3 regions of the Nocardia sp. NPDC057440 genome follow, and region 1 is predicted to be linked to each of the others. Evidence: riboswitches for the same ligand, from Rfam matches in the RefSeq annotation. Region 1 holds a riboswitch; each other region holds the start of a gene.
What was found. Region 1 has a riboswitch for S-adenosylmethionine ahead of ACFU4Z_RS29395 (aminotransferase class V-fold PLP-dependent enzyme). Riboswitches for the same ligand answer to the same signal wherever they lie in the genome.

Region 1 (10,118 bases):
CATCTGTGACTGGCGGCCGAAATCGTGGTCGAAGTCGGCGCGCAGCCGGGCGGGCACGATGGCCTGCATCGGCACCGAGCTGTGCGTGGAATCGATCCGATGTTTCTGGTACGGGCCGATCTGGATGGTGGCCAGGTAGCTCGACATCGGTTCCGGCTGTTCGTACACCCAGGTGGTCTGACTCGCCTTGGTCTGTTTGCGCATCAGGGTGCCGTTGGCCAGCGCGTAGTAGGGGGTGTCGGTGGTGATCGAAATCCGGTAGCTGGCTTTGGAACTCGGGTGGTCGTCGCAGGGGAACCAGGACGCGGCGCCGTTGGGCTGGCTGGCCACCAGCGCACCCTCGGTCAGTTCTTCCCAGCCCACCTCGCCCCATGGCCCGCGCACCGGTCGCGGAATCCCGCCGTATTGGACGACCAGCGACAGCACCCCGCCCGCCGGGATGCCGTGCTGCGGTGTGACGACCAGCTTGCCGTGCTGGTGCACATATTTCGCGGGCTTCGCGCCGTTCACGAACACCTTGGAGACGGTGAGTGATTGGGAAAGATCCAGCGCGAATCGAGGCCGGATGGCGGTGGTCACCGCGGTGATCTCGGCGCGGCCTGCCAGCCGGTTGCTGGCCACCCGGTAGACGAGGTCGAGCTCGTACCGTGATACCCGATAGCCGCGATTTCCGTTCTGCGGCAGGTAGTCGTCGATGGGCTCTTCGTAGAACTTGCCCGGCATCAGCGCGCTGCCCTGGCCTCGCTCGGCCTCGGCGCCGGACTCGACCACGGTGCGATCGGATTGCCCCACCATCGCGTGGACGGCGGCACCGTGTCACCACGCATGACCAGCGAGGCAGGGCCGATGGTCGCGCCGTCGCCGATGGTCGCGGCGGGCAATGCGACGCAATGCGGGCCGAGGGTGGCGCCCGCGCCGAGGGTGACGGTGTCCATGGCCATGATTCGATCGTGGAAGAGGTGGGTCTGCACCACGCAGCCGCGCTCCACGGTTGCGCCATCGCCGAGAGTCACCAGGTCCGCCTCCGGTAGCCAGTAGGACTCGCACCATACCCCGCGGCCGATGCGCGCGCCGAGTCCTCGCAGCCAGAGATTGAGCACCGGCGTGCCGGTTGCGGCGCGCGCGAACCACGGTGCGGCAACGGTTTCGACGAAGGTGTCGGCAACCTCGTTGCGCCACACGAACGAACTCCACAGCGGGTGTTCCTCGGCCCGAATGCGGCCGACCAGCAACCACTTTGCGGTGATCGCACTCGCGCAGGCCACCGCGCCCGCGGCCATCAGCACCAGGCCGCTCAGTACTGCGGCGGCCAGATAACCGACCGATTGCGCGGTCCATGCCAGGGTGAACAGCACGCCGAGTCCGATGGCGAAGGTCACCAGCACCGGGAATAGCCTGCACGTTTCGACGAGCGCGCGGGCCAGTTTGAGGCGCAGCGGCGGATGGAAGGTGCGCTCGGCATCGCCGGTCTCGGAGGCGCGGCGCAGTCGGACGGGTGGGCTGCCGAGCCAGGAGGAGCCTGCCTTGGACTTGGATGGTGCTGCGGAAAGCACCGCGACCAGGCCATTTTTCGGCACTCGCCGTCCGGGCGCCGTCATCCCGGAGTTGCCGAGGAACGCGCGTTTGCCGATCTTCGCGTCGCCGATGCGCAGCCAGCCGCCGCCGAGTTCGTAGCTGGCGATCATGGTGTCGTCAGCGAGGAAAGCACCGTCGGCGACGGTGGTGAATTTCGGCAGTAGCAGTACCGTCGACGCCTCGACGCTCTTGCCGACCTTCGCGCCGAGCAGGCGCAGCCACACCGGGGTGAGCAGGCTGGCGTACAGCGGGAACAGGAAGTTGCGCGCCGAATCCAGCAATCGCTCGGTGGCCCAGGCCTGCCAGCCGACGCGGCTGCGCACGGGGTGATGGCCTTCGACGAGCCCGATGCTGAGCAGCCGCACCGCGACCAGCGTTGTCACCGCGTACACGCTGAGACTCAGCAGCGTGCCGACGGGCAGGATGGCGAAGCCGCGGCCGAGCGCGCCTGCCAGGGTGCGGGCATCGCGGATGAACCAGGCGATGAACGCGCCGCCCGCGGCAAGTCCGAGAATCGGCATGGCGGCCAGCGCCATCGAGGTCACGCCGAAGATCGCGATCCAGTGCGCGGCCCGTGCGGGGGTGTGGTCGGGCCAGCGGTGCTGGGCCTTGCCGACCTTCGTCGCGGGCGAGCCCGCCCACTCTTGTTCCGCCTTGACCTTGCCCGATACCGCGGAGCCCGGTGCGATCTCCGCGTTCTTGCCGATTTTGCTGCCGGGCAGCAGGATCGACCGCGCACCGATCACCGCGCCCGGACCGATGACGATGGGTCCGATGCGCACCACATCGCCGTCGATCCAGTATCCGGACAGGTCGACCTCGGGTTCCACGCTGCAGCCGTCGCCGAGTGCGAGCATTCCGGTCACAGGGGGCAGGGTGTGCAGGTCGACGCCTTTGCCGATCTTCGCGCCGAGTGCGCGCGCGAAGGGCACCATCCACGGTGCGCCGGACAGGCTTTCGGCCCCGCTGGCCTCCGACAGCCGGACCGCTGCCCACAGGCGCAGGTGCACCGATCCGCCGCGCGGGTAGTTGCCGGGCGATACTCCGCGCAGCAGCATGCGGGCCCCGGTCGCGCACATGACCATGCGGCCGGGCGGGGAGATGAAGAGCAGGAACGCGGCAAGGGTCCACCACCAGGACAGGTGGGGCAGCCACGGCAGTGAGCCGGACCAGCCCGCGATGTTCCCGACGATCGCCAGCCAGGTGAGCCACTGCATGCCCGTCAGGGTCGACAGCGGAACGGTCGCGAGCACCTGGATCCCTTGGGCGCGCAGCGGAGTCGGACGCACGACACGCTTTTCGGTGGCGGCCGTCGGCGCGGTCTCGTCCAGCAATTCGGCGAGCGCGCCGAGGCGGGGATGGTCGTAGAGATCGGCGACCGCGATGCGCGGGTAGCGTTCGCGCAGCGCGGTGACCAGTTGCGCGGCAGCGAGTGAGCCGCCGCCGACGTCGAAGAAATCGGTATCGGGGCTGGTGACCGCGGCGCCGAGGATCGCATCCCACAAGCCGGCGACCCATTGCTCGGTGGCGGTGAGATCGTGGCTCGGGGTGTCGGTGTCGTTCGGCAGCGGCCATGGCAGTGCGTCGCGGTCGACCTTGCCCGAGGTGCGGGTGGGCAGTTCGGAGACCACGGCGAGGCGTGGCACCAGTGGCGCCGGGAGTTGTTCTGCGAGTACAGCTCTGGCGGCGGAGAGGTCGAAGTCGGCCACGGTGCCGGTTAGATAGCCGACCAGGATCTTGTTGCCCGCCTTGGTGGTTCGGATCGCCGCGGCGGCTCCGGTCACGCCGGGCAGGTGCTGCAGCGCGTTGTCGATCTCACCGAGCTCGATGCGGCGGCCGCCCAGTTTGATCTGGTCGTCGGCGCGGCCGAGGAAGACCAAGCCCGCGCGGTCGTTGCGGACCAGGTCACCGCTGCGGTAGGCGCGGCCCCAGCCCACCGACGGCAGCGGGGCGTATTTCTCGGCGTCCTTCACCGGATCGAGGTAGCGGGCCAAACCGACCCCGCCGATCACCAGTTCGCCGGATTCGCCCTCGTCCACCGGATTTCCGTCTCCGTCGACGACGGTGAGATCCCAGCCGTCCAGCGGGAGCCCGATCCGCACCGGGAAACTTCCGTCCAGCAGTGCCGCGCAGGCGACGACCGTTGCTTCGGTGGGGCCGTAGGTATTCCACACCTCGCGGTCGGAATCTTCGCTTCCGGCAAGGCGTTCAGCGAGTTCCGGCGGCACCGCTTCGCCGCCGAAGATCAGCAGCCGGACCGGGTCGAGCGCCTCGGCGGGCCAGGTCGCCGCCAGGGTGGGCACCGTGGAGACGATGCTGATTTCCCGGCGCACCAGCCAGGGGCCGAGGTCGGCGCCGGTGCGAACCAGGGCGCGTGGCGCAGGTACGAGGCAGGCGCCGTTGCGCCAGGCCAGCCACATTTCCTCGCAGGAGGCGTCGAACGCGACCGAGAGCCCGGCGAGCACCCGGTCACCCGGTCCGATCGGGGTGTCCTGCAGGAACAGTCGCGCCTCGGCGTCGACGAATGCGGCGGCGTTGCGGTGGGTTACCGCGACACCTTTCGGGGTGCCGGTGGAACCGGAGGTGAAGATGATCCAGGCGTCGTCGGCGGGGGTGGGGCGCAGGAGCGAGTCATCGGCAGTGTCGGCGGCGGTCGAGTCGGCTCCCGCCGCGATCCGTTCGGCTCCTTCCTTGGTTGTCTTGATGCCCGCCCCGGTCACGATCGCGGTGACCTTCGCTTCGCCGAAGACCAACCTGGCGCGTTCGTCGGGGTCGTCGGCATCGACCGGAACGTAGGCGGCGCCCGCGTGCAGGATGGCCAGGATAGTGACGTAAAGCTCATGTGTGCCCGATGACATCCGCACGCCGACTCGGTCGCCCGGCCGCACGCCGGCCGCGATCAGCCGGGCGACTCCGGTCTCGATCTCGGCGCGTAGCTCGGTGTAGCTGAGGACCACGGCGCCGTCGTCGATGGCGGCGGCGTTGGGGTGGGCGGCGGTGGTGCTGGTCAAGATGTCGACAAGGGTCCTGACCTGCGGAGCGAGTCCGGCGCGCAGGAGCGGATCCGATGCGATCGGGTCCTCGCCCGCAACGGCGTCGACCTGCGGCTGCAGCATCACGTCCTGCCCCACCTCTCATAGACCTGCCTAGCGCTTCACGAGTGTTGTTTCACAAGAGGGTTACCAATCGGCAAACGCCATGGTGACCAACAGTCCACGGTACCTGCGGTACTGGATTTACGTCGTTCAACGAACCGGGTGGTTGGTCTGCTCAGTCGTCGTATCCGAGGGCTTTCAACGCCAGGCGATGCAGGGTGTTGCGCTCCTCGTCGTCGAGGCGGCGCAGGACCGTGGCGGTGGCCTGCTCGATCAGCTCGTCGGTGCGGCGGCGCTCGGCTCGTCCGGCCTGGGTGATGGATAGGCGGTATTTGCGGCGGTCGTCCGGATCGCGCGTGCGGATCACGAACCCCGCCTGCTCCAATCCGTCGATCATCCGGACGACCTCGCTGCGATCGATGTGCAGCGCGTCCGATACCTGCTGCTGGCTGAGTTCGTCGTTGTCTTCCAGATGGACAAGTACCCACTGATCGCGCAGTGACGAGCCGATCTCGGTCTTGAGCGCCCGATTCAGCTTGCCGAACACATACGTCGGGAAACGCAGCAGGCCGGGCGGGCGCGCGGAGTCGGCGGACATCCCGGAATTCTACCCATTGTTGACTGACTAGATTGTTGATAATCTCCGCAATCTACAAACTCAACAGATTTGGGGAGGGCTATGACGGACACTCGGAACGCGGTCACCGCGGGTCGAACCGCACTGGAACCGATCACCGCACAGGTGTGGCGGGTGGCCGGTGTCGTCGTCTTCGGCGCGGTGATGAGCATGCTGGACACCTCGCTGGTGAATATCGGGCTCAACGTGATCGCGCGCGATCTCGGCGCTTCGCTGGACAGCGCGCAGTGGATCGCCAGCGCCTACCTGCTCGCGCTCGCGGTCACGTTGCCGCTGTGCGGGTGGCTCGGTCGGCGAGTGGGGACCGACCGGGTGTGGCTCGGCGCTTTGGTCGCCTTCACGGTCGTCTCCGGTCTCTGCGCGCTTGCTCCGAGTATCGGCTGGCTTATCGCGCTGCGCGTCACGCAGGGTTTGGCCGCCGGGCTGCTGGTGCCCGCCGGGCAGACGTTGATCGGCCGCGCCGCGGGCCCACAGCGGCTGGGGCGGGTGATGAGCGTGGTCGGGATCGCCGTGGTCGCCGCACCCGCGATCGGGCCGACCATCGGTGGCGTGCTGCTTGCTCAGCTGTCGTGGGAATGGCTGTTCCTGATCAATATTCCGTTCGGCGCGGTGGCATTCGTCCTCGCACGGCGCGTGCTGCCGCGCGAGGACGTGCGCGGCCGCGGCGAGCCATTCGATGTCGCGGGGTTCGTGCTGATCGGGACCGGGCTGTCGCTACTGGTCTACGGGCTCGGCGAATTCGGCAGCCGAGGCCGGCTTTCGGCGGTGTCGGTGTGGGTTCCCGTGCTGGCCGGTGCGGTGGCGCTCGGTGGCTTCGTGCTGCGCTCGGTACGCGGCCGCGGGCCGAAGGTCCTCGATATCGGCTTGTTCCGCACTACGATCTTCGCTACCGCGAACGTGGCCAACTTCTTCGCCGGCGTGGCGATGTTCGGGACGATGCTGTTGCTGCCCTTGTACTTCCAGTTACTGCATGGCAAAGGGTTGATCGCGACGGGGCTGTCGCTGCTCACGTTCGGTCTCGGCGGCATCGTCGCGCTGCCTGTCGCGGGACGGCTGACCGACCGCTACGGCGGTGGTGTCGTGGCGGTGGCGGGCAATGCGCTGATCATCGCGACCACAGTGCCGTTCGCACTGTCGGACGCCTCGTTGAATTCCGTGCTGGTGCAGGCGTTATTGCTGGTCAGGGGTATGGCGGCGGGGCTGACCGGAGTGCCCGTCGTGGCGGCGGCCTATGCGGCGGTGGGTCGCGAGCAGCTCCCGGATGCCGCGTCGTTCGTGAATATCTTGCAGCGGGTGGGCGGCGCTGTCGGTGCGGCGTTGATGGCGGTCGTCCTCTACCGCACGGCCGCGGCGGGTGCGTCCGTCGATGTGAGTTTCCAGCGGTCGTTCTGGTGGCTCACCGGGGTGGGAGCTGTCGCGCTCGTTGCCTCGATCCTGCTGTGGCGCAAGGAAAAAGGGTGACCTAGGCGGCGGAGGCCGCGGTGCCGATGCCGAGGGCCGCGAGGACGGCCGCGCTCGCCTGCTCCAGGCGATCGCGGACCTTCGGCTTGCGCAGTATCGCCACGGCGCGCGAGGCGGCGATCGCGAGCAGCACCATCTCCACCGCGGCGATGCTCGATTCGACCGCGCCGAGGGCGAGGGTGTTGGCGAAGGTGACATCGGTGAGGAACTGGGGCAGCACGGCCAGGTAGAACAGGCCGACCTTCGGGTTGAACATGCACGACACCAGCCCTGCGGCGAATGCCGAGCGAATCGATGCGGGGGAACCGGAATTCGCCTGCGCGGTAACCGCTTCGGTCGGGTCGAGGGCGGCACGCCGCTGTCGCCGGTGATCGATCAGCGCACGAACTCCCAAGTACACCAAGTAGATTCCGCCGACGATCTTGAGCGCGCGATAGGCCGTCGCCGACTGCTCCAGCAGGGCGGCGACGCCCGCCGCGACCACAACGGCCCACACGATGCCGCCGAGCGCCGACCCGAGCGCCGCCGCGATCCCGGGTCGCGCGTCCACCATCGAGAAGCGCAGCACCAGGAACGAATCGGGGCCGGGCGTGATCGACAGCAGTACGCACAGGCCGACGAAACTGAGCAGCAGGGAAAGCGTCACCCACCGATGGGACCGCACATCACGACATCGCGCAACCGGTTTCGACCGGCCGAGACCATGCTCGCCGGGCCTTGGCCGCGGGCGTCGTGTTTTCGATTCCGGTTGACAGCGGCCGGTGCGGTCTGCCAATCTCGGTGCAGGTCATGAGTACCAGCATCAAGCCCTGGCTAGCTGGTCGGCAACCCTCCTCCGCGGTGGGGTGCTCCAGGTGACGACCTGGCCGCCGCCCGACCGGGCGCGGCAAGCGCGGACTCGTACACCCCTTGGTTCCGGGTCCCATGACCGACGGGATTTCGTGATGACTGTTGTTGTGGATCAGACCTGTGCCGCCCTCGCCCGGGTTTCCGGCGGCGACCTCCTTGTGCCGCTCGTCCAGGGCGGAACGACCACCTACGCGAACTTCGACTACGCCGCGAGCGCACCGGCATTGGCGCAGGTCACCGACCGGGTGCAGCAGCTGTTGCCGTTCTACGCGAGCGTGCACCGCGGTGCGGGCTACGCCTCGCGGATCTCCACCGAGTGCTACGAGGCGGCTCGCGGTTCGGTGTCCAGGTTCCTCGATGCCGACGACGACCAAGTGGTGGTGTTCACTCGCAATACCACCGACGCGCTGAACCTGCTCGCCGCGTGCGTGCCCGGCGACACCGTGGTGCTGGATATCGAGCACCACGCCAACTTCCTGGCGTGGACGCGCAATGGCCGCCGCGTAGTTCGGGCCGCGGACACTGTGGCCGAGACTATCCGGCTGCTGATCGCCGAACTGTGCAGCAAGCCCGCCGCGCTGCTCGCGGTCACCGGGGCTTCCAACGTCACCGGCGAGGTGCTGCCGTTGGAGCGGCTGGCCACCATCGCACACCAGTGCGGCGCGCGCATCCTGGTCGACGCCGCGCAGCTGGCTCCGCATCGCCGAATCAGCCTGCGCGACAGCGGCATCGACTACCTCGCCTGCTCCGGGCACAAGCTGTACGCGCCGTACGGCGCGGGTGTGCTGGTCGGGCGCCGCGATTGGCTGGATGCCGCCGATCCGTACCTGGCAGGCGGTGGCGCGGTGCGCGAGGTCACCACCACGGGCGCCGACTGGGCCCCCGCGCCGCAGCGGCACGAAGCAGGCTCCCCGAACGTCCTCGGTGCGGCCGCGCTCGCCGCCGCCTGTGAGGCGCTCTGTGCGATCGATCCCGAAACCCTCGCCACCCACGAACGTCTGCTCGCCGACCGACTCCGCGTCGGCCTTTCCGCCATCCCCGGCGTCGACCTGCTGCGCATCTGGGACGACAGCCCCGACACCGTCGGCATCGTCGCCTTCACCCTGGACGGCTTCGCCCCCGGCCACGTCGCCGCCTATCTCTCCGCCGAACACGGCATCGGCATCCGCGACGGCCGCTTCTGCGCTCACCCGCTACTGGCCCGCCTCGGTCTCGACGGCGCACTGCGCGCCAGCATCGGCCTCGGCACCAGCTCCGCCGACGTCGACCGCCTCGTCGACGCCGTCGCCACCCTCGTCGAATCCGGCGCCACCTGGAACTACGCCGCCACCGATGGCCTCTGGAACCCCACCCCCGAAACCCGCCCTTTCACCAGCCTCGATACCACCGGCGGCGCCGCACCCTGCAGCATCGGCTGACCGGTCTTTGTGTGGTTGTCCGCGACCCTCAGCGCGCGGGAGGCCGGGTAACCGGGCTCATTCGCCGAGGGCGCTCGGGCGGTGGTAGCGGCCGTTGTAATAGAGCAGCGGCGCGGCGGCCGGTTTTTCATCGGTGTTGTCGTGGACGCGGGTGACCAGGCCGACGGCGAGGGTGTGGTCGCCGATGGGGATGAGCTGTTGGATGACGGCGCGGACCCAGATGGGGGTGCCGTGCAGGACCGGCTCGCCGGTGTCGAGGGTGGTCCACAGCGAGCGGTCGGTGAAACGTTCCTCCGCGGCGCGCGCGAAGCGCTGGGCCAGGTGGTGCTGGTGTTCACCGAGGAAGTGGATGACCACCGAATCGGCCTTCAGCAGGGCGGCGATGCTCGAGGAAGTGTGTGCGATGTTGAAGGAGACCAGCGGGGGTTTCAGCGACAAAGACGCGAAGGATGTCGCGGTGAAGCCGACCGGGCCGTTCTCGGAGCAGAGCGTGACGACCGTGACGCCCGCGGGATAGTGGCGCATAGAGGCGCGGTATTGCTCGGCGGTGATGCCGCTCAGATCGTCGGGAATCCGGAAATTCGTGGCGGGCCGTTGTGCTTCGGTCACATGACGAAGCTACGCCCGGTTCGAGGGTGGTGGGCGCCGACGTCGTTGTTCGATTGATGTTCGCACCGGCTGCCGCTCTGCTCGCGTGGGGTGATCGCCGCTGGTCGAGATTCAGTCCACGTCGATCGGAAGTCCGGCGGTGATCCGCACCAGTTCGCGAAAAGACGTGCGGAATACGGTGTCCGGATGACCGCCCGCGGCCCACAGCTCGCGATGCTCGGAGAGTGCGGTATCGACCCAGGTCGGCAGGTTGGTGGGGTGGCCGACCGGAGCGATGCCGCCGATCGGCTGGCCGGTGACCTCCCGCACCATCGCGGCGGGGGCGCGGGTCAGGGTGCCCTCGAGCCGCTCGCCGGTGTTGCGCAGATCGACCTGATGCGCGCCGGAAACCAGCAGCAGCACCGGGTCTTCGTCGAGTAGGAACACGAGTGATTTCGTGATGGCCCCCACGTCGACGCCCAGTGCCCGCGCGGC
Region 2 (10,118 bases), on a different contig from region 1:
CCGTCGTGAGACTCGTGCCCGAGCGCGACGAACTGTGATCGGCACAGCCGGACGAAGTCCGCCCCTGGACGTGCCCGGACGAGCGGAGCCGGGGGCGTTATAGTCCGGTCATGGCTGAGCAGTTCCCGGACCGGCAATGGGGTTCGCGCACCAATGTTCTTTCCCGCGTGGCGAATAAGTTCGCGGCTACCAAGCCTGGTTCGTGGTTCATTCGGAAGATCACGCCGCTGGATCGCGCGCTGCTCGAGCGCACCGACGCCAAGTACACCGTGCTCGGCCCGATCGGTGCGCCCGTCATCCTGTTGACCAGCATCGGCCGCAAGTCCGGCGAGCCGCGCACCCAGCCACTGCTCTATGTGCACGACGGCAGCACGTTGTATGTGATCGGCAGCAACTTCGGCCAGGCCAGGCACCCGGCCTGGACCGCTAATCTGCTGGCGAATCCGCAGGCCACCGTAGCCATCGCCGGTGAGCGCATCCCTGTCCAAGCCACCCTCGTCGCCGAGGCCGATAAGGACGCCGTCTTCGCCCGCTTCGTCGACATCACCGGCGCATACGATGCCTACCGCTCCCGCACCACCCGCGACCTGCGCATCTTCGCACTCACCCGAGCCTGAGACGCGCTCACGACCTGCCGCAGTCCCGCGAAGGAGTGGATGGTGTGGTGGCGGGACCCATGCGATGGCCGCCACCACACCGTCGATCTAGCCCCCGAAACTACCGGTTGCGGGCTTGGCGGCGGGGACGGTGACGGTGACCAGCTCCGACAACTCGTATCCCGCGTCGCCCGCGCAGCCTCCCCTGGCCGTGATCGTCGTCCCCGGCTCGAGACCTTCCAGCGACGTCTTGATCGTCTGGCCGGGGTTGGCCAGCGACTCCGGGCGAGAACCGCCGAAGAACACGTGGTTGTTGTCGGGTCCGACGCCGGCCTCGGCCCAGCACTGACCCTGATCGTTCGGATTGTGCAGCGTCGCGGTGACCGTGCCCGGTCCGGTGCCCGCGAAGGTGATGTCAGGGGCTTTGAACGGTGTCGCGGCGCTTGCGGGTGCCGCGGTAGTGGGGGCGAACATTACGGCCGCCGCGGAGGCGGCAAGAAGGACGGCTCCATGAATTCGTCGGTTCATCACATGACCGGATCATTCCCTGGAACAGGGTTCAGCACAATAAAATCCGCCGCCAGAACTGGGAATACCCGCTAGAACACACACCGCGGGTGATGGGACATGGCCGCGGCGACTCTCACAAGCGCCGCGTGGCCATGTTCGATTGTCAGCCGAGTGCGCGCAGGCGGGGTGCCAGGTCGCGCTGGAAGAGGTCGAGGAAGCGGCGCTGGTCGTGGCCGGGAGCGTGGAAGACCAGGTGGTTGAGGCCCGCGTCCAGGTAGGGCTTGATGAGGTCGACGGCCTGGTCAGGGTCGCTCGCGACGATCCAGCGCTTGGCGATCTGATCGATGGGGAGGGCGTCGGCGGCGGCCTCCATTTCGATCGGGTCGGTGATGCTGTGCTTCTGCTCGGGGGTCAGCGACAGCGGGGCCCAGAAGCGGGTGTTCTCCAGGGCCAGTTCGGGATCGGTGTCGTAGGAGATCTTGATCTCGATCATCCGGTCGATGTCGTCGACGGTGCGGCCTGCCTTCGCGGCGCCCTCGGCGACGGCGGGCATCAGCTTCTCGGTGTAGAGATCCATGCCCTTGCCCGAGGTGCAGATGAAACCGTCACCGGCGCGGCCCGCGTACCGGGCTACCAATGGACCGCCCGCGGCGATGTAGACCGGGATGCCGCTCTTGGGGACGTCGTAGATCGAGGCGCCGACGGTGCGGTAGTACTGACCGTCGAAGTCGGTGCGCTCGCCGGTCCACAGTGCGCGCATCAAGTCGACCGATTCGCGCAGGCGGGCGAAACGCTCCTTGAATTCCGGCCATTCGCCGGTGAACCCGGTGGCGATCTCGTTGAGCGCCTCACCGGAGCCGACGCCGAGCATGATCCGGTCCGGATACAGACAGCCCATGGTGGCGAAGGCCTGCGCGATCACCGCGGGGTTGTAGCGAAAGGTCGGGGTGAGCACCGAGGTGCCGAGCTGGATGCGCTCGGTGCGCTCGCCGACCGCGGCCATCCAGGCCAGCGAGAACGGCGCGTGCCCGCCCTTGTGCCGCCACGGCTGGAAGTGGTCGCTCACGGTGGCGCTGTCGAGCCCGTGTTCCTCGGCGAGCACCGCGATCTCGACCAACTCCCGAGGTCCGAACTGCTCTGCCGATGCCTTGTACCCGAGCTTGAGCTCACCCATGTGCGCCACTCCTATCGCTTAGCTGCCACGGTTCGTGTGCGGGCGTTCCCGCACCCCGTTTCGGCCGTATCAACGCTTCATCGTGTCGCGATAGTCCGCGTCGCGGCGCAACGCCGCACGACGGTCCTCCGCGTTTCAGACGGCCTTCCTCGACCATAGTCAGCGACTCGCCATGGTGTGTGCAGGGTCGCACCGAGTCGATCGTTTCGCCACGATCACCCGCACTAGGCGGCTGCTTCGCCTTCGCTCAGCCCGGCGCACAAGCGGCTGCATCGCCTTCACTCAGCCCAGCGCGAGCGGCTGCATCGCCTTCGCTCAGGGCGGCGCTGGCCGGCGACGGACTTCGTCCGGCTGCGCCATGGTGGACAATTGACCGGTGACCGCCATTGACGAGCCCATCCTGTCCTACCTCACCGACATGGACGGCGTGCTGGTGCACGAAGACCACATGATCCCGGGCGCGGACAAGTTCTTGGCAGAGCTGCGGTCCAACGACATCCCGTTCCTCGTGCTCACCAACAACTCGATCCGTACCCCGCGTGACCTGCAGGCCCGGCTACGCCACACCGGATTGGACATCCCGGAGGAGGCCATCTGGACCTCCGCCCTCGCCACCGCCACCTTCCTCAATGACCAGCGCCCGAACGGAACCGCCTATGTCGTCGGCGAATCCGGGCTCACCACGGCGCTGCACGAGATCGGCTACGTGCTGACCGACAGCGATCCCGACTATGTCGTGCTCGGCGAGACCCGCACGTACTCCTTCGAGGCGATCACCACCGCGATTCGCCTGGTCGAGCGCGGCGCACGCTTCATCGCGACCAACCCGGACGCCACCGGCCCGTCCCGCGACGGTCTACTGCCCGCGACCGGCTCGGTCGCCGCTCTGATAACCCGCGCGACAGGCAAGGAGCCGTACTACGTCGGCAAGCCGAACTCGCTGATGATGCGGTCGGCCCTGCGCCGCATCGGCGCGCACTCCCAGTCCACCGTGATGATCGGCGACCGAATGGACACCGACGTCATCTCCGGACTCGAGGCGGGTATGCGAACCATCCTCGTCACTACCGGCATCTCCACCCGCGCCTCGGTTGAGCAATACCCCTACCGCCCGACCCTGGTCGTCGACTCCGTCGCCGACCTCCTCGGCCGCACCAGCACACCTTTCGAATAGACCCCACCGACCTCAGGTTTCGTCGGTGGCGATGGCGTCGAGGGCGGCGGACAGTGTGGTCAACGCGTCCACCATGCCGGCGAATTGTTCGGAACCGAGTTCGGCCGCCAGACGCTGAGCGATGACGGCGTGCTGCGGGTTGATGCGCTCGATGGCGTCGTGGCCCGCTTCGGTCATCGCGACCAGTTTCGCGCGGCGGTGGGCGGGGTTCGGGCGATATTCGGCGAGTCCCTTGGCCACCAAGAGATCCGCGATGCGCTGCACGCTCTGGCGGGTAATGCCCATCGCTCTGGCGATGCCCGCCACCGGAAGCGGTTCGCGCAGCACCGCCCCGAGCACCTGCCACCAGGCCGCCGTAATGCCCGCGGGCTCGGCGAGTTCCTCTGCGATCGTGAGGAATTGGCCGTTGAGCCGGAACGAGGTGATGGCGGCGGTGCTGAAGAGTTCCTGTTCGGGGGTGTCACTCATGCCGAGCAGTCCCCCTGTGCCGCACGGCTTTCGGTGCCGGGCATGCCGCCTCCTCGTGATGGATCGTCGGTGGTCCGACCGTTCGATCGGACCACCGTGGATTGTCCCTCAGTGGGAGGCTCCCGCCATCTGCGCCTCGTACTCGGCGAGGACGGCATAACCTGCCGGATCGCTGTGCGCATAGAGCCGGTACCAGCCGTCGAGCACGTGCGGCTCGTACACACCGAGCCTGCCCAGCACCTCGCGGGCGAATTCGAAGGGCGCGGTCCCGCTCGCGGTGATCAGATCGCCGTCGGTCACCGCAGGCTCGTTCACGTAGCGGTCGCCGCCCGAATAGCCGGTGTAGGCAAGGAATTCCGCAACATTGCTGGTGTGTGCGCGAGTGTCGAGCAGACCCTCCTGCGCCAGCCCGAAGGTGGCGCCACAGATGCCGGCGACCGGTACACCCGCATCGAGGAACGCCTTGGCCAGGCGAGCGAACGGGGCAAGTTCGCCCGTAACCCAAGTATCCGCGCCGGGCAGGATCAGCATCGCGCTGTCAGCGGGGGCGAGTTCGGCGATCGCCACATCCGGCACGATCCGCATCCCACCCATCGTGGTGATCGGATCCGTGGTCAAGCCGACCGTCTTGACCTGGAACTTTCCTGGCTCTTTGTGCCAGGTGTGCTTGTTGATGTGCGCAGTGGCAGCACCGACCTCCCAGTCGGCGAGAGTGTCGAAAACGGCCATGTGAACTGTCTGCGTAATCATGACAGTATCCTGTCATATTTGACAGAATACTGTCAATTCCGCAATCGAAGTCGCTCCCGAGCGCAGCTCATTCGACCGCTCGAGACCCGCACGGGCACACCGCGACACCATGGGGTTCAGGTGCTCGCCAGACCGGAAAAGGGTGCACGACCTGCGGATCGGCAAAGGAACGGGCAGACCCGGTTCGCTCAGCGTGCGCGCTCGAGCTTCGAGAGGTGCGCGATATTGGCTCGATCATCCGAGTCCGCGCTCGGCTCCGTCACGAACCAGGCGTCGAGGATCTCCGTCAGCAGGGCACCCGAGGTCGTGCGCAGGCTCAGCGCCAGGACATTCGCGTCATTCCACTTGCGCGCACCGGCCGCGGTGACGGCATCACCGCACAGCGCGGCCCGGATACCGGCCACCTTGTTCGCGGCGATCGAGGCACCGGTTCCGGTCCAGCAGCAGACGATGCCCTGCTCGGCTCGCCCCTCGGCGACATCACGCGCGGCCGCCGCACTGGCCCAGGCCCAGTCGTCGCGCTCCATCTCGGAAAGCGCCCCGTGCGCGAGCGTCTCCAGCCCGCGCCGATGCAGCTCCTCGATCAGTTCCTTCGCCACTCCCACACGCTCGTCCGCTGCCACCGAGATCCGCATACGTCCAGGGTAGGCACGCGGCGCCGCCGCGGGTCGCCGAACGGGACATCGCTGTGCTCGTTACTCGACGATGTCCCGCTCGCGGCGCGGGACGCACTAGCTGAGCGCGTGGTCCAGGTCGTCGAGAAGGTCTTCTACGTCCTCGAGGCCCACCGAGATACGGACGACGCCGTCGGTGAGACCGATGGTCGCGCGACCTTCCGGGCCCATCGCGCGGTGGGTGGTGGTGGCCGGGTGGGTGATGAGGGTCTTGGAGTCGCCGAGGTTGTTGGAGATGTCGACGATGCGCAGGCGGTTGAGCACCTCGAAGGCACGCTTCTTGCCTTCATCCGCAGGCGCGTTCAGCTCGAAGGTGACCACCGTGCCGCCGCCGCTCATCTGGCTCACGGCCAGCGCGTGCTGCGGATGTGATTCCAGGAAGGGGTATTTCACCCAGCCGACGGACTTGTTGCCCTCGAGGAACTGAGCGACGCGCAGCGCGGATTCGGTGGAATGACGCACCCGCAGCGGCATCGTCTCCAAGCCCTTGAGCAGGGTCCACGCATTGAACGGGCTCAATGCGGGGCCGGTGTGGCGCATCAGATTCTTCACCGGGCCGTCGATGTAGTCCTGCGGACCGAGAATCGCGCCGCCGAGCACCCGGCCCTGGCCGTCGATGTGCTTGGTGCCGGAATACACCAGGACGTCGGCGCCGAGTTCGAAGCCGCGCTGCAGCAGCGGTGTGGCGAAGACGTTGTCCAGCACCACTTTCGCGCCCGCGGCGTGGGCGAGTTCGGTGACCCGGCGCACGTCCACCAGCGTCTGCATCGGGTTGGCAGGCGTCTCGAAGAACACCGCCTGGGTGGGCACCGAGAGTGCCTGCTCCCACTGATCGAGGTCGTCGCCGTCGACGAAGACGGTTTCGATTCCCCAGCGCGGCAGAATCTCGTTGCACACCACGAAGCAGGAGCCGAACAGGCTGCGCGCGGCGACAAGCCGGTCACCGGCGCCGAGTAGCGCGCCGAGCGCGGTGAAGACGGCGGACATGCCGCTCGCCGTGGCGAAGCAGGCTTCGGCGCCGTCCATCAGCCGCAGCCGCTCCTCGAACATGGCGACCGTCGGGTTGCCGTAGCGGGAGTAGACGAAATGTTCGACATCGCCGGTGAACGCGGCCTCAGCGGCCTCGGCGCTCTCGTAGACGAAGCCGGAGGTCAGATACAGCGCTTCGGCCGTCTCCTCGAACCCCGAGCGCCGCAAGCCACCGCGCACGCCGAGGGTCGCCGGGCCGACGCCATCGGGCAGCGGCTTGTCGAAGGAGCCGCCGGTGATCACGACTGCCGCCACGGGAGGCCGATGGCGCGCCAGCCGGAGCCGCCACGATGACCGGTCGCGTCGAGGCCGCCCTCGAAGCCATCCAGCACGTTGTAGGACGGTCCGATCCCGACCCCGGTCGCGGTGTTCGCGGCATGCGCGGAACGCTGGCCGGAGCGACACAGGAACACGACGGGGGCCTCCGGGTCGCGGCCGTCGAGCGCCTGGGTCAGCTGCTCGACGAACGCGCCATTGCGGGTGCCGGTGCCGTCGACCCACTCGATCAGCACCGTCGGGCGCTCGATCGATGTGGTGTCGGGAACTCCGACGAAGCGCCATTCGCCTTCGGTGCGCACGTCCACCAGGACGGCTTCCGGGTTGTCCCGCAGTAATTCCCACGCCTGCTGCGGGGTGATGTCACCGGCATAACTCATGTGGACCTCCTGTGAATCCGCTCTTGCCGCACCTTGGTTTCGGGTGCGCGGCCAGGTCGTCACCCGGAGCACCCCGCCGCGGAGGAGGGTTGCCGACCAGCAAGCCGGGGCTTGACGCTGATTCTCATGACCTGGTTCTGAGATTGCCTGGGCGGGGGTCACCCTGTCAAACCCCAGTTCACGACGTGGGACGGTCAACCGCAGATGAGCCAGCCGTCGCCCGATCGCGTCAGATTCCAGGTCGCCGTGGCTGCCTTGCCATTGACCTCGGTGGTGACTGTCGCCTTCGCCCGGTCACCGTCGACCATCGGATTCTCGATTTTTGTTATCTCGACGGTCTTTCCGGTTTCGAGGCCACCGAGCTGCGCGGCCAGCGACGACTTGCCCTCGTCGAATCCATCGCACGCCACACCCGGCGGCGGCGTGAGGTCGCTGTGGCCGCGAGCGTCGGCGTAGTTGCGGACCGCCGCCGCGATGCGGTCCGCTTCTGTGACATTTTTCTCAGCCGGTGACAGCAACCCGCCGAGCACGATCCCGACGACCACGATGACCGCCACCACCGCCGCCGCGATGAACGGCCACGGGGTGCGGGAGTCGGTCTGGTCGACCTCGATTACATCGTCGCCGTCGGTGCCTCGCTGATCGGTCATGTCCACGATGATCCCTGGTCGGCGGGGTTATCGAGCGCCCGCCCCCGAACTCGACGACACGCCGCGGAGGATCTCGTGCGCACAGCGGTTACCCCGGAGCACACCGTGGGTAAGCAACGAGAGGCAGGCCGTCCTGGCCGCGGGCCGGTCACCGCACCGGCGCGGGCTGCCGGGCGGACCACCGATAGAATCGCGAGACTGCGGCCTGCTGTCATAGCTGATATGACAGCGAGTCGGCACCAGTGTCCGCACATCAGGTGCAACCACAGCGGCGCGTCGAGTTAGCCTAGGCTAAGACCGACGCCATTAATTGTTTTCGACCTTAAGGGTGCGCGTAAGAGATGACCGAACAGAGTGCAGCGACCCGCCCGCTCCGCATCGCGATCGTGGGCGCAGGGCCGGCCGGCATCTACGCCGCCGACGCATTGATGAAGTCCGATGCCGAAGTGTCGATCGATTTGTTCGAGCGCATGCCTGCTCCGTTCGGGCTGATCCGCTACGGCGTCGCGCCCGACCATCCGCGCATCAAGGGCATCATCACCGCCCTGCACAAGGTGCTCGACAAGCCACAGGTGCGCCTGCTCGGCAACATCGACTACGGCACCGACATCACTCTCGACGACCTGCGCACCTTCTATGACGCGGTCATCTTCTCCACCGGCGCCAACGCCGACCGCGCCCTGGACATCCCCGGCATCGGTCTCGACGGCAGTTACGGCGCGGCGGACTTCGTGTCCTGGTACGACGGACACCCCGATGTGCCGCGCACCTGGCCGCTGGAGGCCGAGAAGGTCGCCGTCCTCGGTGTCGGCAACGTGGCGCTCGACGTGGCGCGGGTGCTCGCCAAGACCGGCGACGAACTGCTGCCCACCGAGATACCGCCGAACGTTCACGCTGGACTGAAAGCCAACAAGGCGGTCGAGGTCCACGTGTTCGGCCGCCGCGGCCCCGCGCAGGCGAAGTTCACCCCGCTGGAGCTGCGCGAGCTGGACCACTCCCCGACCATCGAGGTCATCGTCGATCCCGAAGACATCGACTACGACGAGGGCTCCGAGGCCGCGCGCAGGCACTCCAAGCAGGTCGACATGATCGCCAACACCCTCGAGCAGTGGGCCATCCGCGACGCGGGCAACCGTCCGCACAAGCTGTTCCTGCACTTCTTCGAGTCCCCTTCGGAGATCATCGGCGAGAACGGCCAGGTCGTCGGCTTGCGCACCGAGCGAACCCAGCTCGATGGCACCGGAAACGTCAAGGGCACCGGCGTGTACCGGGACTGGGACGTCCAGGCCGTCTACCGCGCGGTCGGCTACCTGTCGCAGAACCTCACCAACCTGCCCTTCGACGATCAAGCGGGCACCGTGCCCAACGAGGCCGGTCGCGTGATCGGTGACGAGAACGCGGACGGCGCCGACCGCTACCTGCCCGCCACCTACGTCACCGGCTGGATCAAGCGTGGCCCCGTCGGCCTCATCGGCCACACCAAGGGCGACGCCAACGAAACCGTGGCCTGCCTGCTCGACGACAGCGCGAACTTCACCCCGGCCGCCCAGCCGGAGCTGGACGCGGTGACCGCGTTCCTGGAGAGCAAGGGCATCCCGTTCACCACCTGGCAGGGCTGGTACCGCCTGGACGCGCACGAGCGCGCCCTCGGCGAGCCGGAGGGTCGCGAGCGCGTCAAGGTCGTCGAGCGTGAGGACATGCTGCGTGCCAGCGAGCCGCACAAGGTCTGAGCGGCGCATGGTGTGATCGCACCGGATCCGTCCGTGCGTGGAGCGGAAGTACTGTCACGTCTACGGCAGCGAAAACTCCGGCACTGAGGCATTCTGTACAAGTGTTCGATGCCCATGTCCATATCTTCGACCCGCGGTTCCCGCTGGCCGAGAACGAGGGTTACCTGCCCGACCCGTTCACCATCGCCGACTATCGAAAGCGCATGTCGCGCTTCGATATCGGCGGTGGTGCCGTGGTCAGCGGCTCTTTCCAAGGCAGCGATCAGACCTATCTCAAGGCGGCACTCGCCGAATTGGGCGAGGGCTGGGTCGGGGTGACCCGCCTCGATCTCGACGCCACCGACGACGAGATCATCGAACTGGACAAGATCGGCGTACGCGCGCTGCGCTTCAACCTCAAACGCGCCGCCGCCGACATCACCGGCATGACCCTGCAGGCACTGCGCGCCCACGAGTTGGCAGGCTGGCATGTCGAGGTCTACATCGACGGCCAGATGCTCGGCTCGCTGCAGCCCGTCATCTCCAAACTGCCCGCCTTGTCCATCGACCATCTCGGCATGTCCGACGAGGGCCTGCCCTACCTGCTCGACCTGGTCGACCGCGGCGCCCGTGTGAAGGCAACGGGTTTCGGCCGCGTCGCCATGAATGTCGCCAACACGGTGCGCCGGATTCACGCGGTGAACCCCGAAGCCCTCATGTTCGGCTCC
Region 3 (10,118 bases), on a different contig from region 1:
ATCTCGGCCTGTGGGCGCGGTCCCGCAGCAGGCATCGACGCGGCGCCCTGCGCTGGAAAGACCGCCCGCTCCCTCCCTGACCTGCCTGCCCGCGTCCGCCACATAGGACCCCGGAGCGCGCTTACTCCTGACCCCGTCCCCTACCCCGTGCCGGACCCGGACCCGGACCCGGACCCGGACCCGGACAACCATTACACCGGGTGCCCGGTTGCGACACGGGGTGTGCGGATCGACACCGGGTGCGGCTGCCGTCGGGCGCGCAAGGGTGTTGTCTCGGGCTCCTGAGCCCGTTGAAGCCGGACGAGATTGTCGGGGGCGACCGGGCTATGGGACCGCGCTAATACCGATGGTCGGGAGGAAGAAGCAGGAGTGGCCGTTGTTCTGGACGGTACCGAAGACGGCGGCGAGCACGGTTCCCGAGCCGGTGTCGACCGGGACGGCGCGGACGCCGCCGACCGGGAGTGCGGCGAAGAAGAAGTCCTGGATCGCGCGTTCGGCGAGGGGGCGGATTTCCGCCGGGACTTCGGCGGGGACCATGGCGCGGAAGACGTCGGAGAGCGGGCCCATCGAGGTGAAGCCGCTGCGCCCGTTGCGCAGGTTCATCCACGCGACGCGCATGCCCGACACGGTCGAGGTGTCCGGGGCGACGCCGTAGGGCACGAAGGTGAACATGGTCTGGCCCGCTTTCACGGCGGTGAGGTCGAGGCCGGGGATGGTCACCGTGGTCTTGGGCCACGGGCCGGGAATAGCGCCCGCGACGGCGGGGACCAGGCCGAGGGTGCCGGAGTCGGAGCAGAACGCCGCGGCGGTGGGATACAGGAAGGGGTCCATGCCGACGGCGCGCAGCGCTTCGAGCGCCGATTGATACGCGCCGAACAGATCGGTGGGTGCGGCTGTCCGGGCGAGACCGGGGCGCTCAGCGGCGACAGCCGGGGCGGGAGCCGCCGGAGCGCCGAAAGCGGTGGCAGGGCCGGCAAGGGCCAGCGCGGCCGTACTCGTCGCGATGGCGGTCAGCGTGGTCAGACGGCGCACAACGGTCACTTCGGACCTCCTCATCGTCGGCACGATCGAGGTCAGGGTACTCCGGCAAACTCGCTAAGCAGGGAATCTTCAAGTTAGCAATTTTCTGGCGCGCCGCACGCCCTCGCGATCCGCGATTTCGGATCCATGAGGTGGGCGCTGCTCATGGCGACGGGCTCAATGATCGCGGGAACCGGCCCTCTCGGACAAGGGCTGTGCTCACGCTGATTCCTAACCTTGTTCTGGAGTGCCCCTGCTTCGCATGCTATTTCGGCTAGACCCTCGACGGCCCGCGCTCGCCGCGGGCCGCACCATCCAGAGCGACCGAGAGACCTGGCTCGTCGACGTCGCAGCAACCCCCCGCTCGCCGGGTGCGGGTGCTTCCGCCGGGAACGATGGAGGAAACCGACATGATCACCGAGCAACACAGCACCCGTTGGGGCCGCCGCCATGCCGACCAGTGCCGCCGCACCGCCGCGAGCTGTCGCGACTGACCGCGCCGCCAGATCGCGCACCCGTCACTGGCCGGGTGATGTGACCGCCTGATGAGGGGCCGGTCTCGTTCGTTTCTTCGAAGGACCTCGATATGAGTGCGTCCATCGCATCCAGCGCAGCCGCTGCCGTCGGCGGTGCGCCCGTAACCACCGCGACCGAGGACGTGGCTCGGACCCAACCCCACCGCGATCTACCACGCGGCAACCGCGGATCAGACCAAGATCGTGGCCACCTTCTCCGGCGCGGGCGAGGCGCTGCAGGGCGAGATCGGCGTGCTCACCAAGAAGGACAACGGGCTGATCGGGGCGGTGCACAAGGCCATCGACCACGCCATCCAGTCGGGCACCTACCAGCAGGTCATCGACCGGTGGGGGCTGAAGACCGAAACGGTGACCAGCTCGCGGATCAACCCGCCCGGCCCGCCGAAGAAGTCGTGACAGCCCGATGACACAGCGATTTTCCTCGAATCGGCGACTCTCCCCGGCACCACCACCCGAGCTGCGTGTGCACGCGGTCGCTCAGGACGATCCGTTGGCCACGCCCCTGCTCGCCGAGCTCGCCGTCGAATACAGCACGCGCTACGGCCGGACCGTCGGTGCGGTGCACGACTCGCTGCGCGAATACCCGGCCGCGGAATTCACGGCGCCGGACGGTGCGCTGCTGGTCGTCACCCGCGACGGCGAGCCCGTGGCAGGCGGCGCTTTCCGACGCTACGACGACGACACCGCCGAGCTGAAACGCATCTGGACCGCACGTGAGCACCGCATGCAGGGACTCGGGCGCTTCGTGATCGCACAGCTGGAGACCGAGATCGCACGGCGTGGATACCGCCGCATCTACCTGACCACGGGTCCGCGCCAGCCCGAGGCCGTCGCCCTGTATCTGAACCACGGCTACACCGCGCTCTACGACCCGGACATCCCCTCGGACGAGATCGGCCCGCATCCCTTCGAGAAGTACCTGCCCGCCCCACATCCCGCCTCCGACCCGGTAGGAGCCCACGCATGAAATTCCTGCTGTTCACCCTGGTCACCCGGGTTCCGGACCCGATAACCGGGCGGCTGCCCGGCACCAGGGAGCGACTGCGCAATGTCATCGAGCAGGCGGGCATCGCCGAAGAGCTCGGCTACGACGGGTTCGCCGTCGGCGAGCGGCACGAGGATCCGTTCCTGTCGGCCGCACCGCCGGTGATCCTCAGCCACATCGCCGCGGTCACCTCGCGCATCTCGTTGTTCACCGCGGTCACCACGCTGAGCCTGCTGGATCCGGTGCGCGCTTTCGAGGACTACTCGACGCTGGACAACCTCTCCGGCGGCAGACTGGAACTGATCATCGGCAAGGGCAACGGCAGTGCGCAGGCGGAGCTGTTCCACGTCACCACCGACGATCAGTGGGACCGCAATCGTGAAGGCTACAAGCTGTTCCGGGAGCTCTGGGCCAGCGACAGCGTGACATGGTCCGGCCGGTTCCGGCCCGAACTCCGTGCGGCCAAGGCGCTGCCGCGGCCGTGGCAGCCGCGCATCCGCATCTGGCACGGCAGCGCGACGAGTCGCGACTCGGTGGAACTGGCCGCGCGCCACGGTGATCCGCTGTTCTCGGCGAATGTCACCAATCCCATCGAGCCTTATGCCGAGCTGGTGCGCCACTACCGGGAGCGGTGGGAGTTCTACGGGCACGACCCCGCCGATGCCATGGTCGGCGCGGGTACCGCCGGATTCCACGTGGCCAAGACCTCGCAGGAGGCCGCGGAAGTGTTCCGGCCGATCTTCGAGGCGCGACTCACGCTGGCCCGCAAGCTCGGTTTGCCGGTGGTGTTCGAGACCCTCGCGGACTTCCTCGCCCGCAGTTCGGCGTTGGTCGGCAGCCCGGAGCAGGTGATCGACAAGGTCAGCCGTCAGCACGAGCACTTCGGCCACGAGGTGACCCACCTGGCCGCGGATCGCGACGGACGCACCGCGATTGCGCACCGAGACAGCCTCGAGCTGTTCCAGTCCTCGGTCGCCCCGGAACTGCGCAGACGGATTCGGAGCAGGCCATTGGCCGTGAACACGGACATCGACCATCCCGTCCGACCCACCACCGACTACGACCTCGATTCCCAGGGCGACCTCGTCCGCACCGAAACATCTGGAGTAACACAGTGATCCGACCCCGCTATCGAATCGCGGCCGTGGCCGCAGCCGTCACCGCGGCCGCGAGTCTCGCCGCCTGCGGCAGTGATTCGGCAGGGACCGGCGCCGACGCGGGGCCGCCCAAGCCGGGCGGCACGCTGCGCTACGGCCTGTCGGTGGCGCCGACCTGCTCGGACCCCGCGCAGTCGGGCACCAACCAGACGCTGTATGTCAGCCGTCAGATCGTGGATTCGCTGACCGATCAGGATCCGAAGACCGGCGAACTGAAGCCCTGGCTTGCGCAGAGCTGGGAGGTCACCCCCGATGCGAAGGTCTTCACCTTCCACCTCGTCGACGGCGTCACCTTCAGCGACGGCACGCCACTGACCGCGGAATCGGTGCGGAAGACCTTCGACTCGGTCGTCAAGCTGGGCGCGGCGAAGGCACCGCTCGGCGCGAGCTACCTCACCAACTATGTCGCGACCACTCCGGTGGACAAGCTCACCGCCCGCGTGGAGTTCAGCAAGCCGAATGCCCAATTCCTGCAGGCCACCTCGACCGCGCAGCTCGGCATCCTCGCCGACGTCACCACCGCGAAGCCCGCCGAACAACGCTGCGCGGGCGACAATGTCGGCAGCGGACCGTTCACCTATGCGAACTACCGGCAAGATGCCTCGGCGACGCTGGCCAAACGCGCCGGATACCACTGGGGTTCTGCGGTGTTCGCGCACCGCGGCGAGGCCTACCTCGACAAGATCGAGTTCACCGTCGTCCCCGAGTCCGGACTACGCACCGGCAGTCTCGGTTCCAATCAGCTCGACGCCATCAGCGATGCCCTGCCGCAGGACGCGCCCCAGATCGAGGCGACCGGCGGGCGGGTGCTGAGCGCCGCGAATCCGGGCGTGCCCTTCGGCTTCCAGCCCAATGTCACCCGCGGGCCACTGCGCGATCCCGCGGTCCGTCAGGCGCTGCTGCCTGCCATCGACCGCAAGCAGCTCATCGACACCGTGCTCGGCCCGCAATTCAAAACCGCGACGAGCTCGCTGGCCAGCACCACGCCGGGCTATCAGGATCTGTCGACCACACTGCCCTTCGACCAAGCCAGAGCACGTGGCATCCTCGATCAGGCGGGCTGGACACCGGGCGGCGACGGCATCCGGGTGAAGAACGGCGAGCGCCTGGCCTTCTCGGTCCTGTTCAGCCAGGTGTTCGCGGGCAATCAGGCGATCCTCGAACTGGTGCAGCAGCAGCTGCGCCAGATCGGCGTCGAGCTGCGGCTGGATCTGGTTGCGGTCGCGGAGTACACCGCGCGGCAGAACGCCAAGGACTACGACAGCGTCTACTACAACAGTACCCGCGCCGACGGCGACATCCTGCGCACCGCATTCAGCGTGGACAGTCGCAATCTCAATGTGCGCGAGCGCATCCCGACGCTGGACGACGCCCTCGACGGACAGTTGAGCACCGGCGACGCCGCCGCACGCAGCGCCCTCATCCGCACCGCGCAGCAGGCTGTGCTCGATTCGGGTCTGTGGATTCCGACGGTCGAACTGTCGCAGGCCATCGGCGCAGGCGGCAGCGTGCAGGATCTGAAGTTCGAGGCCTCGGCGCGACTGCAGTTCTTCGACACCTGGCTGAGCGGGCGGTAGTGATGGGGCGCTACGTGACGCTGCGAGCACTGCAGGCGGTGGGTGTGCTGTGGGCGGCCTTCACCATCTCGTTCGTGGTGCTCTACCTCCTGCCCGCCGACCCGGTGTCCATCGCCGCCGACGCGGGCGGTTCGGGCACGGCGGTGGACAAGGTCGCGGTCGCGGAACTGCAGGCCAGGTATGGGCTGGATCGTCCGCTGTGGGAGCAGTATTGGACGGCGCTGTCGCACGCGGTGCGCGGCGACCTCGGCCATTCCATCTCGACCGGCCAACCGGTCACCGCCGCGATCGGCGACGCACTGCCCTCGACGCTCGGATTGGCGTCGCTGGCGCTGCTTTTCGCGACCGTCGGCGGCGTCACGGTGGCCTTCGCCGCGACCTACTCGCGCCGCCCCTGGCTGCGCAACGCGCTACGTTCGCTGCCCTCGCTCGGCGTCTCGGTGCCGACCTTCTGGACCGGACTGCTTCTGCTGCAACTGTTCTCGTTCCAGTTCCGGCTTTTTCCGGCATTCGGTGGCCGCGGCTTCGCAGGAACCATCCTGCCCGCCATTACCCTCGCCATCCCGATCGGCGCGGTGATCGCCCAGGTGCTCGCGACGGGACTGGAATCGACCTGGCGGCAGCCGTTCGTCGATGTGGCCGTGGCCAAGGGCGGTTCGCGCTGGTGGGTGCAGCGCAAACATGTGCTGCGCTCGGCGGCGCTGCCGACCTTCACCATCGCGGGCGTGCTGGTCGGCAACATGCTGGCCGGCTCGGTGGTGGTGGAGACCGTGTTCGCCCGCACCGGCGTCGGACGTCTCACTCAGACATCCGTGCTCGCCCAGGACATCCCCGTCGTGCAAGGCATCGTGCTGCTGACCTCGGCCGTCTTCGTCACGGTCAATCTCGCGGTGGACCTGCTCTATCCGCTGCTGGATCCGCGCATCGCGGGGCGCGCCCGTCGTGCGCCGAACGAGACCACCGACGACATCACCACCGCCGAGGAGGTGGGTGCCCGTGCGTGACCTGCCCGCGGCGTCGTTGCCGAGACGGCTGGTGCTCTCGTGGCGATCGTCGCGCCGCACCACCCCATCGACGCCGGCTCCACACATCTGTCCGGCCGACCGCCGATCAGGGCGGTGGCGCGATGTTCCCGTCGTGCGTGACAACACCGTGCTGGCTCTGCTGCCGGAATGGCCTTCCCTCGGCTTCGCTTTCGCGCCGTGGCTGCTCATCGACAACATTGCGGAGGTGAACGTCCATGGTTGACGTGCTCGACGAGCGGCGCAGCGTGGCTGCGCCATGGTTGCGGCGGCCGGTATTGCGGTGGAAGACCTTGCGCGGCAACGCGGCGCAGATCATCGCCGTCCTGGTCGTGCTGATCGCGCTGGGGTGGGCGTTGGTGCCGTCGGTGTTCGCCAGCGGCGATCCACTGACCGGTGTGCCCGCCGAGAAGTTCCGTGGGCCGAGCGCTCAGCACTGGTTCGGCACCGACAATCTCGGTCGCGACCTCTACACGCGGATGGTGCACGGTGCGGGGCTTTCGCTGACCGCAACGCTCTCCGCGGTGGCGATCGCGCTGGTCGCGGGGTCGGTGCTCGGCTTGCTGTCCGGGTCGATCGGCGGTGTCGTCGACACCCTCATCATGCGATTCGTCGACGTGCTGCTGTCAATTCCCGCGCTGCTGCTTTCGCTGGCACTGGTCACCGCGCTCGGCTTCGGCACCCGCAATGTGGCTATCGCCGTGGGTGTTTCGCTGGTCGCCAACTTCGCCAGGGTAATGCGCTCGGAAGTGCTGCGGGTACGCCAATCAGCGTTCGTGGAGGCGGCGCACGCCTCCGGCGTCCGCTGGTACAGCGTGCTCGCCCGGCACGTGCTGCCCAACGCCTACCAGCCGGTGCTCGCTCTCGCCGCGGTCGAGTTCGGCATGGCGGTGCTCGCGGTCTCGGCGTTGAGCTTCCTCGGCTACGGCGCGAAGCCGCCTACTCCCGAATGGGGCTCACTGATCTCCGAGGGCCGCAACTACCTTGCCACCGCCTGGTGGATGACCACACTGCCCGGCCTGGTGATCATCGCGGTCGTCCTGGCCGCCCAGCGCCTCGGCCGCACCGTCAGCGGGAGTGAGCACGCATGAGCGACAACGATTTCCGCAGCGTTCGAACGGCCGATGACGGCGCGGTACGAACCAGCGAAAACGGCCTGCCAGCCATCGCCCCGCCGCTGGTGGCGGTCGCCGAGGAGCCGGTGCGTACCAGCGCCGGCCCGGCCGCTCCCGGCGCGATCGGCGTCGAATCATCGGCGCCCGATTCCGCGCTCCTTCGCATCGACGGTCTCCATGTTCACTACCGGTCCGACACCGGTCCCGTCATCGCGTTGGCCGGTGCCTCGCTCACCGTGGCACGCGGTGAGGTTGTCGCGCTGGTCGGTGAATCCGGTTCCGGCAAGTCGACGCTCGCGCAGGCAGTGATCGGGTTGCTCGGGCCGAATGCCGAGATCACGGGCGGGACGATCACCTTCGACGGGGAGATCGTGGACACCGGGTCGGAGCGGGCTTTGCGGCGACTGCGCGGGGCTCGGATCGGATTCGTCCCGCAGGATCCCGGGCTGTCGTTGAATCCAGTGCAGCGGGTGGGTGATCAGGTCGCCGAGGCATTGATCGTGCACGGTCTTGCCGACCGGCGTGATGCCGAGCGGCGAGCCGTGGAGTTGCTCACCGAGGCGGGGATCGATCGACCGGAGCTGCGGGCCGCGCAGTATCCGCACGAATTGTCCGGCGGACAACGGCAGCGGGTGCTGATCGCGGCTGCGCTGAGCTGCGGGCCGGAGCTGGTGATCGCCGACGAGCCGACCAGTGCGCTGGACGCGACGGTGGCGCGCCGAGTGCTCGATGGGCTTGCCGCGCAGATCGCTGCCCGCGGCACGGCCGTCCTGCTGATCACCCACGATCTCGCGGTAGCCGCCGAGCGGGCCGATCGTCTGGTGGTGCTGAACGGCGGCGAGATCGTCGAAACCGGTCCCACCGCAGCGGTGCTCGCCGAACCGCGGCACCCCTACACGAAGCGCCTGCTCGCGGCATCGCCGAGCCTTGCTCCGTTCGGCGGGTTCCGGCCACGCCGCCACACCGAAGAAAAGCCGCTGCTCTCGGTTCGCGAGGTGCACAAGCGCTTCCGTGCGCATTCCGGTGCGGCGGTGACCGCGGTCGCCGGTGTCGGCTTCGACCTCGGACGGGGCGAAACGCTGTCGCTCGTCGGCGAATCCGGCTCCGGCAAGTCCACCACCGCGCGGATCGCTCTGCGGCTCTGCGAACCCGACAGCGGTGCGGTCACCTTCGATGGACACGAGCTGACCAAGATCCGGGCAACCGAGCTGCGGGCGCTGCGCCGACGGTTCCAGGTGGTGTACCAGAACCCCTACGCCTCCCTCGACCCACGCTGGCGCGTCGGGTCGATCATCGAGGAACCGTTGCGCGCGTATGGAGTCGGCGACCGCAAAGCCCGGCAGGCGCGGGTGCGGGAACTACTCGGGCAGGTCGCGCTGCCGGAGCAGTTCAGCCGGCGGCGACCCGCCGAACTGTCCGGCGGGCAGCGACAGCGGGTCGCCATCGCGCGAGCGCTCGCGCTGCACCCCGACCTGCTCGTACTCGACGAACCGGTCTCCGCGCTGGACGCCTCGGTGCAGGCCCAGATCCTGGAACTGCTCGACCGCCTCCAGGCCGAACTGCGATTGAGCTACCTGTTCATCTCGCACGACCTGGCAGTAGTTCGCCGGATCAGCGACCGGGTCGCGGTGATGCGCAACGGACGCATCGTCGAAACCGGCTACACCGCCGATATTTTCGACAACCCCCAGCACGAGTACACCCGGGAACTGTTGTCGGCCATCCCCGCCCGCTCCGCCGTCACGAAAGGGCCGTCCTGATGCCCATCCTCGCCAGGCCCTGCCGCCACAGCGCACAGATCGCCACAGCAGTGGACTACCCACCCCTCCAATCGACTGGAAAGGATCGTGCTGATGCCTGATTCGGATTTCTTCCTCGGCGTGGAGCTCACCGGAACCGGTGCGCATCCGGCGTCATGGCGGCGCGACGATTCGCGAGCCGAGGATCTGTTCACCGGCGGCTACTGGGTGGATGCGGTCGCAGCCGCCGAAAGCGCCGGGGTGGACGCGGTTTTCGTGCCCGACTCTTTCGGCCTGCAGCAGGGCGGGGCCGGTGTCGCCAGAGGCGTGCTCGATGCGGTCGCGATCGCCGCCAGGGTCGCCGCGCGCACCCACGGCATCGGACTGATCCCGCAGGCGGCGGTGACCCACACCGAACCGTTCCACCTGTCCAAGGCGATCGCGAGCCTCGATTTCGCCTCGCTCGGCCGCGCGGGCTGGGAGGTCACCGTCTCCGAAGGCACTGTGCAGGCACGGGCATTCGGCCGCAAGGACGCCCAAGCGGCCGATGCGCTGTGGCGCGAGGCGGACGAGGCGATCGACGTGGTCACGCGGCTGTGGGACAGCTGGGAGGACGACGCGGAGATCCGCGACCAGCCGACCGGCCGCTTCATCGACCGAGACAAGCTGCACTACATCGACTTCGTCGGCGAGAACTTTTCGGTCAAGGGCCCGTCGATCACCCCACGTTCTCCCCAGGGACTGCCGATCATCGCGGTCCGCGCCGCCGACGCCCCGAGCACGGCGGTGGCGGTCCACCACGCCGACCTGACCCGCGTCGCCGCCGCCGATCTCGACGCGGCGGCCGCCCGGCGCACGGCGCTGCGTACCGCGCTCGCGGCGGCGGGCCGCGATCCGGACGAGGTCCGAGTGCTGCTGGATATCGACATCCATCTGGCCGGCACAGCGGCCGCGGCGCACGACGAGG

Region 2: it holds a riboswitch for S-adenosylmethionine, as region 1 does, so the genes downstream of both, ACFU4Z_RS04950 (rhodanese-like domain-containing protein) here and ACFU4Z_RS29395 (aminotransferase class V-fold PLP-dependent enzyme) in region 1, are expected to answer to the same signal.
Region 3: it holds a riboswitch for S-adenosylmethionine, as region 1 does, so the genes downstream of both, ACFU4Z_RS30220 (ABC transporter substrate-binding protein) here and ACFU4Z_RS29395 (aminotransferase class V-fold PLP-dependent enzyme) in region 1, are expected to answer to the same signal.

What each region holds. Positions count from the first base shown of each region.
Region 1 is NZ_JBHVDF010000017.1:124,011-134,128, reverse strand. It holds gene ACFU4Z_RS29420 (M1 family metallopeptidase) at 1-723, opposite strand, end outside; gene ACFU4Z_RS29415 (Pls/PosA family non-ribosomal peptide synthetase) at 723-4,691, opposite strand; gene ACFU4Z_RS29410 (MarR family winged helix-turn-helix transcriptional regulator) at 4,846-5,268, opposite strand; gene ACFU4Z_RS29405 (DHA2 family efflux MFS transporter permease subunit) at 5,350-6,768, shown strand; gene ACFU4Z_RS29400 (LysE family translocator) at 6,770-7,414, opposite strand; SAM riboswitch class IV at 7,554-7,667, shown strand; gene ACFU4Z_RS29395 (aminotransferase class V-fold PLP-dependent enzyme) at 7,713-9,035, shown strand; gene ACFU4Z_RS29390 (flavin reductase family protein) at 9,093-9,644, opposite strand; gene ACFU4Z_RS29385 (YbaK/EbsC family protein) at 9,756-10,118, opposite strand, start outside.
Region 2 is NZ_JBHVDF010000002.1:404,903-415,020, reverse strand. It holds gene ACFU4Z_RS04990 (nitroreductase family deazaflavin-dependent oxidoreductase) at 111-617, shown strand; gene ACFU4Z_RS04985 (hypothetical protein) at 705-1,070, opposite strand; gene fgd (glucose-6-phosphate dehydrogenase (coenzyme-F420)) at 1,270-2,280, opposite strand; gene ACFU4Z_RS04975 (HAD-IIA family hydrolase) at 2,699-3,454, shown strand; gene ACFU4Z_RS04970 (MarR family winged helix-turn-helix transcriptional regulator) at 3,467-3,922, opposite strand; gene ACFU4Z_RS04965 (type 1 glutamine amidotransferase family protein) at 4,031-4,672, opposite strand; gene ACFU4Z_RS04960 (RpiB/LacA/LacB family sugar-phosphate isomerase) at 4,861-5,307, opposite strand; gene ACFU4Z_RS04955 (O-succinylhomoserine sulfhydrylase) at 5,404-6,618, opposite strand; gene ACFU4Z_RS04950 (rhodanese-like domain-containing protein) at 6,615-7,031, opposite strand; SAM riboswitch class IV at 7,046-7,163, opposite strand; gene ACFU4Z_RS04945 (hypothetical protein) at 7,226-7,681, opposite strand; gene ACFU4Z_RS04940 (FAD-dependent oxidoreductase) at 8,023-9,411, shown strand; gene ACFU4Z_RS04935 (amidohydrolase family protein) at 9,513-10,118, shown strand, end outside.
Region 3 is NZ_JBHVDF010000018.1:139,452-149,569, reverse strand. It holds gene ACFU4Z_RS30230 (glycosyltransferase) at 1-80, shown strand, start outside; gene ACFU4Z_RS30225 (hypothetical protein) at 325-1,041, opposite strand; SAM riboswitch class I at 1,329-1,422, shown strand; partial or broken gene ACFU4Z_RS30220 (ABC transporter substrate-binding protein) at 1,680-1,952, shown strand; gene ACFU4Z_RS30215 (GNAT family N-acetyltransferase) at 1,960-2,523, shown strand; gene ACFU4Z_RS30210 (LLM class flavin-dependent oxidoreductase) at 2,520-3,659, shown strand; gene ACFU4Z_RS30205 (ABC transporter substrate-binding protein) at 3,656-5,275, shown strand; gene ACFU4Z_RS30200 (ABC transporter permease) at 5,278-6,279, shown strand; gene ACFU4Z_RS30195 (ABC transporter permease) at 6,516-7,388, shown strand; gene ACFU4Z_RS30190 (dipeptide ABC transporter ATP-binding protein) at 7,385-9,172, shown strand; gene ACFU4Z_RS30185 (LLM class flavin-dependent oxidoreductase) at 9,266-10,118, shown strand, end outside.